One region of the Pseudomonas sp. 300 genome, then DNA from elsewhere that is predicted to be linked to it. Evidence: predicted binding sites of a transcription regulator. Region 1 holds the regulator's gene; each other region holds the start of a gene.

Region 1 (2,202 bases):
TCGCGGTGACCGGCGGCAAAGGTGGCGTCGGGAAGACTAACGTGTCAGTGAACTTGTCCCTGGCTCTAGCTGAGCTCGGCCGGCGCGTGATGCTGCTGGACGCCGATCTGGGGCTGGCGAACGTTGACGTCCTGCTGGGACTGACACCCAAACGTACCCTGGCCGACGTCATTGAAGGCCGCTGTGAGCTGCGCGACGTGTTGTTGCAAGGCCCCGGCGGAATCCGCATCGTCCCGGCCGCGTCCGGCACTCAAAGCATGGTGCATCTGAGCCCGGCTCAGCATGCCGGTCTGATCCAGGCCTTCAGCGATATCGGCGACAACCTCGACGTGCTGGTGATCGACACCGCTGCAGGGATTGGTGACTCGGTAGTCAGTTTCGTTCGTGCCGCGCAAGAAGTCTTGCTGGTGGTCTGCGACGAGCCGACCTCGATCACCGACGCCTACGCCCTGATCAAACTGCTCAACCGCGACTACGGCATGAACCGCTTCCGGGTCCTGGCCAACATGGCCCAGAGCCCGCAGGAAGGCCGCAACCTGTTCGCCAAGTTGACCAAGGTCACGGACCGCTTCCTCGACGTCGCCTTACAATACGTCGGTGCGGTGCCGTACGACGAAAGCGTGCGCAAGGCTGTGCAGAAGCAGCGCGCGGTCTATGAAGCCTTTCCGCGCTCCAAGTGTTCCCTGGCTTTCAAGGCCATCGCACAAAAGGTCGATACCTGGCCGCTGCCCGCCAACCCGCGTGGGCACCTGGAGTTTTTCGTCGAGCGCCTCGTGCAACAAACGGCAGGACCCGTGCTATGACCGCCAGCGGTTACAACCTCTACAAGAAGTCGGCACGTGACGCGCAGTACGAGCTGATCGAGCGTTACGCGCCACTGGTCAAACGCATTGCCTACCACTTGCTGGCGCGACTGCCCGCCAGCGTCCAGGTCGAAGACCTGATTCAGGCCGGGATGATCGGCCTGCTTGAAGTGTCCACCAAATACGACGCCAGCAAAGGCGCGAGTTTCGAGACGTACGCGGGCATTCGAATCCGCGGCGCCATGCTTGATGAAGTGCGCAAAGGGGACTGGGCGCCACGTTCGGTCCACCGCAATACCCGCATGGTCAGCGACGCAATTCGCTCGATTGAAGCTAAAACCGGCCGTGACGCTAAAGATCACGAAGTTGCGGCCGAACTCCAATTGAGTCTCGACGATTACTACGGGATTTTGAACGACACCCTGGGCAGCCGGTTATTCAGTTTCGACGATCTGTTGCAGGACGGCGAACACGAAGGGCTGCACGAGGATGGCGCGAGTGCTCATCTCGAGCCGTCACGCGATCTGGAAGATGAACGCTTCCAGGCGGCGCTGGCGGACGCGATTGCCAATTTGCCGGAGCGTGAGCGACTGGTGTTGGCGCTGTACTACGACGAAGAGTTGAATCTCAAGGAAATCGGTGAGGTCCTGGGGGTCAGCGAATCTCGGGTCAGCCAGTTACACAGCCAGTGCGCGGCCCGTTTGCGGGGGCGTTTGGGGGAGTGGCGAGCGCGCTGAAGGCAGTGTGGGGACACTGCGAACGTGGCTGGTGTGGTGTTGAACTGCGCCGGTCTCGATCTGTTGTGCTCCAGACAGTCATTGAGTGCTTTGCCGGATTGATTGAAATGGCGCGTCCAGGTGCTGGGGGCGTTTAAGACTGCTTGGAGGTCGAATTGGACAAGAACATGAAAATCCTCATCGTTGATGACTTCTCAACGATGCGGCGGATCATAAAAAACCTGTTGCGTGACCTTGGGTTCACCAACACGGTCGAGGCCGACGATGGCGTTACTGCCATTCCGGTTCTCAACAGCGGAAGCATCGACTTTCTGGTAACGGACTGGAACATGCCTGGCATGACCGGTATCGATCTGCTGCGTCATGTGCGCGCCGATGAAAAGCTCAAGCACCTGCCGGTGCTGATGGTGACCGCTGAAGCCAAGCGCGAGCAGATCATCGAAGCGGCCCAGGCCGGCGTAAACGGCTATGTGGTCAAACCCTTCACGGCCCAGGCGTTGAAAGACAAAATCGAGAAGATTTTCGAACGCATCGGTTGAGAAACTGCGCCACGGGGGAGCTATGGACCACAAAGAATCTTCACAGGGCGATTTTGAATCGACCCTGAAAAAACACGCGGTCGAACTGGTCGAAAGCCTTGAAAAAGGCAGGTTCGGCGACGC
Region 2 (2,202 bases), on a different contig from region 1:
GCCTCCATTGCTGGGTGAGCATACGCTGGAGGTGCTGCAGCGGGTGCTGGGTCTGGATGCTTGTGCGGTGGCGGCGCTTAAAGACTCCGGAGTGCTCTAAGGAATCCTTCTATATAGAGGGCGTGGTTTTGCTCTCCTATATAGAGGGAAGCGCGCTGTTTTCAGGCTTTCTGCAAGTTATTGATAGAAAAGCGTAATTAGGTGTTGACGGCAGATTCTGGAAGTCTATAATTCGCCCCACTTCCTAGGTCATCGTCAAGATTAAATTCCGAAACCCCTATCTGCGTATGCAGGTAGGGGTTTTGTTTTAGTAGAAGTCACCAATTTTGCTGGCACGTTACGACGTAACGGGCTGGTCACAGAATTTCTTGACGACCATAGAGCATTGGAACCACCTGATCCCATCCCGAACTCAGCAGTGAAACGATGCATCGCCGATGGTAGTGTGGGGTTTCCCCATGTGAGAGTAGGTCATCGTCAAGATTAAATTCCGAAACCCCTGTCTGCTAACGCAGACAGGGGTTTTGTCGTTTCGGGCTTGCTAAAAGCCCGATAGGCCGCCTCGGAGGAAGAAAAAAGTTCAGGCCAGATCGACGCCATATACCGAGGTGCCAGGGTTGACGAGTTACCTTTGTTCTCGATCATGTCCGTTGGCGTGCTCAAGGCTTACCGATGTTGCAGGCAGTGATTGCAGGATTTCGTAGGAAGTCGCTGAAGTCAGAGTTGAAGTGCTTACTGGCTAAGCCCGCCTCGCCCGGAAAACCCGCGAAACAATAATTCAGACCTGCCGTTCCAGTGTCACCCACCATCGGGAGCGGTAGCGCAGTTGCACCGGCAAGGTCCACGCAAGGGTGGCCAGCAGTGTGTCGGTGTCCTCCAACCGGAAGCCACCGGACAGTCGCAAGTCGGCAATATCTGCCGCACATGTCAGATAACCATTGCGGCAACGCGGGTGGAGACATGAACGCAACAACCCGATCTTCACAAATGATAGTTACTCGCATTTCTGCCAAGGGGCGGGAAGTTTGCAACTGCCTCGCGAACAACCGTCATCACAAAAATGTTACTCAGCCGCTCTAGCACGCCGTTCGGCGGGTATCTGACGGAAATACCGGCAATTTCGTACAAATCCCTAAGATTTATCCGGTTCGTGCCGACAGACTGGTGAGACATGCGTGCACCAAAGTAGAGCGGCCATAGAAGCTGCTTGAGCTGTACATGGAATGTTGCAACCCGGAACGCATCCCCACTTTCTGCATAAGAAGTCCCATGAAATGAATCTCAAGTTCAGCCATAAAATTTTGTTGGCCGCCTCCGGCGTCGTGGTGCTGGCTTTTGCGTTGTTCACTTTGTACAACGACTATTTGCAGCGAAATACCATTCGGCAAAACCTCGAATCCTCTGTCCAACAGGCCGGCGACCTGACCGCAAGCAGCGTGCAGAACTGGATGAGCGGTCGCGTGCTGGTGCTGGAAAACCTCGCGCAAAACGTCGCTCATCAAGGCGTCAGGGCCGATCTGCCAGGTCTGGTTGATCAACCGGCCTTCACCTCGAACTTCCAGTTCACGTACGTCGGCCAGACCAATGGCGGGTTCACTCAGCGCCCGGACGCGAAGATGCCAGACGGCTACGATCCGCGTCAGCGGCCCTGGTACAAGCAAGCGGTTACCGCCGACAAAACCATGCTGACCCCGCCTTACATGGCCGCCGTCGGTGGGCTGGTCGTGACCATCGCCATGCCGGTGAAAAAGAACGGTGAATTGCTTGGCGTAGTTGGCGGTGACCTGAGCCTGGAAACCCTGGTGAAGATCATCAACTCGGTGGATTTCGGCGGGATTGGCCATGCGTTTCTGGTCAGTGCCGACGGCCAGGTAATCGTCAGCCCGGACAAAGATCAGGTCATGAAGAACCTGAAGGACATCTACCCCAACGCCGGTCTGCGCATCGAAAAGGGTAATCAGCAAGTCACCCTGAACAACCAGGAGCGCATCCTCTCGTTCACCCCGGTCAACGGTTTACCGAATGCGGCGTGGTACATCGGTCTGTCGATCGATAAAGACAAGGCCTACGCACCACTGAGCCAATTCCGCACCTCGGCGTTGATCGCGATGTTTATCGCTGTCGCCGTCATTGCGGTGCTGCTGAGCCTGCTGATCAACGTGCTGATGCGTCCGCTGACCACCATGGGCCGCGCGATGCAGG
Region 3 (2,202 bases), on a different contig from region 1:
AGCAACAGTTCGAGGCGTTCCTTCTCCACCATCTCGGCCATGCCTTCGACCTGTTCGGCGTCGACCGTCACCTTGTCCGGCTGCGGCTGGGATTTCACTTCGGGGTTGAGAGTGTTTTCCGGCGCCAGGGTCGGCGTACCGCCCAGGTCGATGATGTACGGCGTGCCGCTTTCGGAAAAGCCGACCGGGTCCTTGAAGTAACCGGCGATGGCGATCTTCTGTTCCGGTGTCGCGGTGGACAGCAGCCACAGCACCAGGAAGAACGCCATCATCGCCGTTGCGAAGTCGGCGAAGGCGATTTTCCAGGCGCCCCCGTGATGCCCGCCGGCGATGCGCTTGACGCGCTTGATGATTATCGGCTGATTGTTTTCCATGGCTTAACGACCGCGAACCGCTTGTTCCAGCTCAGCGAAGCTAGGACGGTGCGCCGGGTACAGAACCTTGCGCCCGAACTCCACCGCCAGCGATGGCGGCATGCCGGAAGCCGAAGCCACCAGCGAGGCCTTGATGGCTTCGTAGACGTTCAGTTCTTCCTTGGCATCGTGGGCCAGGGAGTGGGCCAGCGGACCGAAGAAACCGTACGCGGCGAGAATACCGAAGAAGGTACCGACCAGTGCCGCACCGACGTGCAGACCGATGGATTTCTGATCGCCTTCGCCCAGGGACGCCATGGTCACCACAATACCCAATACCGCCGCGACGATACCGAAACCGGGCATGGCGTCGGCGATGCCGTTCACCGCATGGGATGGGTGCTCCAGGTCTTCCTTGAGATTGTAGAGTTCCATGTCGAACAGGCCTTCCAGCTCATGGGGAGCCATGTTGCCGGAGGACATGATGCGCAGGTAATCGCAGATGAACGCGGTCATGCGCTCGTCCTTGAGCACCGACGGGTACTTGGCGAAGATGGGGCTCGCGGCGGCATCTTCGATGTCGCCTTCGATGGCCATCATGCCTTCGCGGCGACTCTTGTTGAGGATCTCGTAGATCAGCCCCAACACTTCAAGATAGTAGCCGTGATTGAACCGCGAACTGAACATGCTCAAGGACTTCTTGAGCACGTGCAGGGTCATGTAGCCGGGGTTGGCCTGGAGGAATGCGCCAAGGGCCGCGCCACCGATGATCAACACCTCGAAGGGTTGAACCAGAGCGGCAATCTTGCCGTGGGAGAGCACGTATCCGCCGAGCACGCTCGCGAATACGACGATGATGCCGATTATTTTAGCCATAGGTAGGAGAGCACTTACTGAGTCGGGTTCAAGGTCATATTCGGAAGTTAAAAAATCTCTTCTTCTACTTATCGGCAAAACTGCGCCAGACTATAGCCAGTTCAGGCGAAAAGCCAATTTGGCCCACTTCGGGCATAGGTAATGCAGACGATGATCGCGTCCAACCATGGCTAACGAAACGAACGTACCCATTCCAAAACCGAACACTATCCAAGGCTGGGTAAAGCTTCTGGATGGTGTGCACCTGCCCGTTCCGCAAGCCAGTCATGACCGAGTCTGCAAGGCCATCGGCGACAACCGAAGCTCATTACGCGATATCGCCGAGCTGATGCAGGGCAGCCCCGCCTTGGCCTTGAGCGTGATTCGCGAAGCCAACCGGCACACCCACGGCAGCATGACCGAGCCTGCGGAAAACCTTGAGGTGGCGATCAATCGCCTCGGTTTGAAGCGCACCGAAGAACTGCTCGCCCGGCTGCCCGCGACACCGGAATCGGAAATTCCCGCAGCCCTGCGTCAGTTGCAGATGATCAGCCAGCACGCGACGCAACAGGCCAACGGCTTTTTCGCCGCTCGCCTGGCGCGGCTGTGGCAGGACATTCACTGGGGCAGCCTGCTGTTTTTATCGCCGTTCTGGCCATTGGCGTTGACCCATCCGCATCTGCTTGAAGAATGGGAGCTGCGGGTCATCCATAAAGGCGAGTCCGCACGAAAAGTCGAGAAACAATTATTCGGCGTACGCCTGCTGGAAATCGCTCAGGCATTGGTGAGTATCTGGCACCTGCCGATCTGGGTGCAGCAGGGCTACAAGCTGTTGCTCAATGAGCAACGGGAACTGGTGAAAGTCCTGCGTATCGCGCGCGACAGCGATCACCCATTGCGTCAGCAGAACCGTCTCGATGACGATCCGACGTTGCGTCGCTGGCTCAATCAGCCGGCCAACACGGTGTTGCTGGCCAACGGTCTGGCGCTGTCG
Region 4 (2,202 bases), 700 kb from region 1:
CTCGGTGTCGAAACCCTCGACTTGTACTACCAGCACCGCGTCGACCCGCAAGTGGCCATCGAGGAAACCGTCGGCGCCATGGCCGAACTGGTCAAGGCCGGCAAAGTGCGATACCTGGGCTTGAGCGAAGCCTCGGCGGCAACGCTGGAGCGGGCGCACCAGGTTCATCCGATCAGCGCGCTACAAAGCGAATACTCCTTGTGGAGCCGGGATCAGGAAGACAATGGCTGCCTGGCCGCGTGCCAGCGGCTGGGCATTGCCTTTGTCCCTTACAGCCCGTTGGGCCGGGGTTTTCTGACCGGTGCACTGAAAAGCCCGGACGATTTTGCGGCAGACGACTACCGTCGGTTCAGCCCGCGTTTTCAGGGTGACAACTTCGCGAAAAATCTGTTGCTGGTGCAGCAAGTACAGGACCTGGCGGCAGAAAAAGGTGTGACGGCGGGTCAACTCGCGCTGGCATGGGTGCTGGCCCAGGGTGATTACGTGATCCCGATCCCCGGGACCAAACAGCGTAAATACCTGGAAGAAAACGTGGCAGCGCTGGAGGTAAAACTTGGCCGCGAAGCGTTGCACGCGCTGGAAGCGATCTTCCCGGCGAATGCCCCTGTCGGCTTGCGCTACCCGGAAGAAGTCCTGGAGTTGCTCGACCGTTAACCCGCGTCTGGCCCGTTCAAATGCCTGAGCGGGCCAGCGCAATCGAGCCGTCCGTCACCTCCCGCCGTTCTTGCACGAACGTACCTAAAGCTCGTCCCCAGCCAGCCGATAGCCCCTTTGAAGCGCCGAATTTCATACCGATACCCACAATAAGATCGCTGCTAAAAAGGACCCGGCTCCATGCCCGCATTCCGCACTATTCAGGCTCGCTACACGCTGTTTCTGGTCCTGTTCATTCTGCTGCTGTTCATTCTCACCGTGGTTGGCATCAGTCAACTGGTCGCGCCAAAACTGCGCCATACCGAAGAACAAGTCGCGCTCAATCGCATCGCCGAAGTCGCCGAGCAAATCCAGGGCGAACTGAACAAGGTTCAGGCGCAACAACGCAGCATCACGCAAACCATCCCCCTGCTCGACAGCGCCGCCATCGACACGGTCCTGCCAGGCCTGGTCGATCAGTACGGCGAACTGAAAGTCTTCGGCGGCGGTATCTGGCCCCTGCCCGGCCAGCGTGAAGCCGGGCGCAACAAGTTCAGCACCTTCTGGCATCGCGATGCCTCGGGCAAACTGACGGTCAACACCTTCTGGAATAGCGACGCGGCGCCCAACTATTACGACCAGACCTGGTACAAGGGCGGCATGCAAACCCCACGCGGGCAATGCGCCTGGGCCGCAGCCTATAAAGATGACGCCAGCGCCGAACCGCGCACCAACTGCGCCATGGCCATCCAGAAAAACGGCGCGGCGTACGGCGTCTCCACCATCGACGTAACCCTGGGCTTCTTCAACGACCTGGTGGCGCGCAAGGAAAAAGACCTCGGCGCCGAAATGCTGATCGTCGAGGCCGACGGCAAGATCATCAGCAACAGCTCGCGCATCAGCGGGCCGATCGTGCTGAAGAACATCAGCGAACTGGCTGGCAACTCACCCTTCGCCAGCCAAGTGAAGGCCGGCTTGCAAAAGCGTGATCAGGCGCAGCGTGTCGAGTTCGACAACAACGGCGAAGCCAGCACCTTCTTCATGCGCCCCATCGAAGGCACGCCGTGGTTTCTCGCCACCGCCCTGCCGACCCAGTTGATCACCGCGCAGCGTGACGACGTGCTCAGCACGCTGAGCCTGCTGCAAATCCCGATGGTGATCCTGTTGGTGCTGTTGCAAATCTATGCGATCCGCCAACTGATCCAGCGCATGAAAGCCCTGAAGGCCAATATCGATGCATTGTCCGCCGGTGACGCCGACCTGACCAAACGCATCACCATTCGCGCCGAAGACGAACTGGGCGCCATCGGCCACTCGGTCAACGCCTTCATCGCTTACCTGCAAAACATGATCGGCGAAGTCACCCAGGCCACGGGCGCCATGGCGTCCAGCCTGGATAACCTGCAACGCACCTCCGCCCACACCAGCCAGATTCTGGTGCGCCACGCCTCGGAAACCGATCAGACCGTCACCGCCATTACCGAAATGAGTTCGACCGCCGAAAGCGTGGCGCAGAACGCGGCCGAAACCGCCGCTTTCACTCAACGCGCCAACGAAAATGCCGACCGT

Evidence for each region. Region 1 encodes FliA, which starts transcription of late flagellar genes. Its sites were predicted from a motif close to CTAAAGTTTNNNNNNNNNNNGCCGNTAA; they were not measured.
Region 2: a site for FliA is predicted at 1,133-1,160, ahead of Q7W83_RS00430 (methyl-accepting chemotaxis protein). Genes of this name have one in related genera too.
Region 3: a site for FliA is predicted at 1,298-1,325, ahead of motA (flagellar motor stator protein MotA). Genes of this name have one in related genera too.
Region 4: a site for FliA is predicted at 739-766, ahead of Q7W83_RS15755 (methyl-accepting chemotaxis protein). Genes of this name have one in related genera too.

The regions. Positions count from the first base shown of each region.
Region 1 is NZ_JAVLRV010000002.1:2,744,356-2,746,557, reverse strand. Features, by position in the region: gene fleN (flagellar synthesis regulator FleN) at 1-803, shown strand, start outside; gene fliA (RNA polymerase sigma factor FliA) at 800-1,540, shown strand; gene Q7W83_RS18920 (chemotaxis response regulator CheY) at 1,708-2,079, shown strand; gene Q7W83_RS18915 (protein phosphatase CheZ) at 2,102-2,202, shown strand, end outside.
Region 2 is NZ_JAVLRV010000001.1:82,841-85,042, forward strand. Features, by position in the region: gene Q7W83_RS00415 (CaiB/BaiF CoA transferase family protein) at 1-100, shown strand, start outside; rRNA gene rrf (5S ribosomal RNA) at 368-483, shown strand; partial or broken gene Q7W83_RS00425 (peptide ABC transporter substrate-binding protein) at 779-949, opposite strand; gene Q7W83_RS00430 (methyl-accepting chemotaxis protein) at 1,275-2,202, shown strand, end outside.
Region 3 is NZ_JAVLRV010000001.1:556,130-558,331, reverse strand. Features, by position in the region: gene motB (flagellar motor protein MotB) at 1-374, opposite strand, end outside; gene motA (flagellar motor stator protein MotA) at 378-1,229, opposite strand; gene Q7W83_RS02535 (HDOD domain-containing protein) at 1,396-2,202, shown strand, end outside.
Region 4 is NZ_JAVLRV010000002.1:2,040,466-2,042,667, forward strand. Features, by position in the region: gene Q7W83_RS15750 (aldo/keto reductase) at 1-654, shown strand, start outside; gene Q7W83_RS15755 (methyl-accepting chemotaxis protein) at 835-2,202, shown strand, end outside.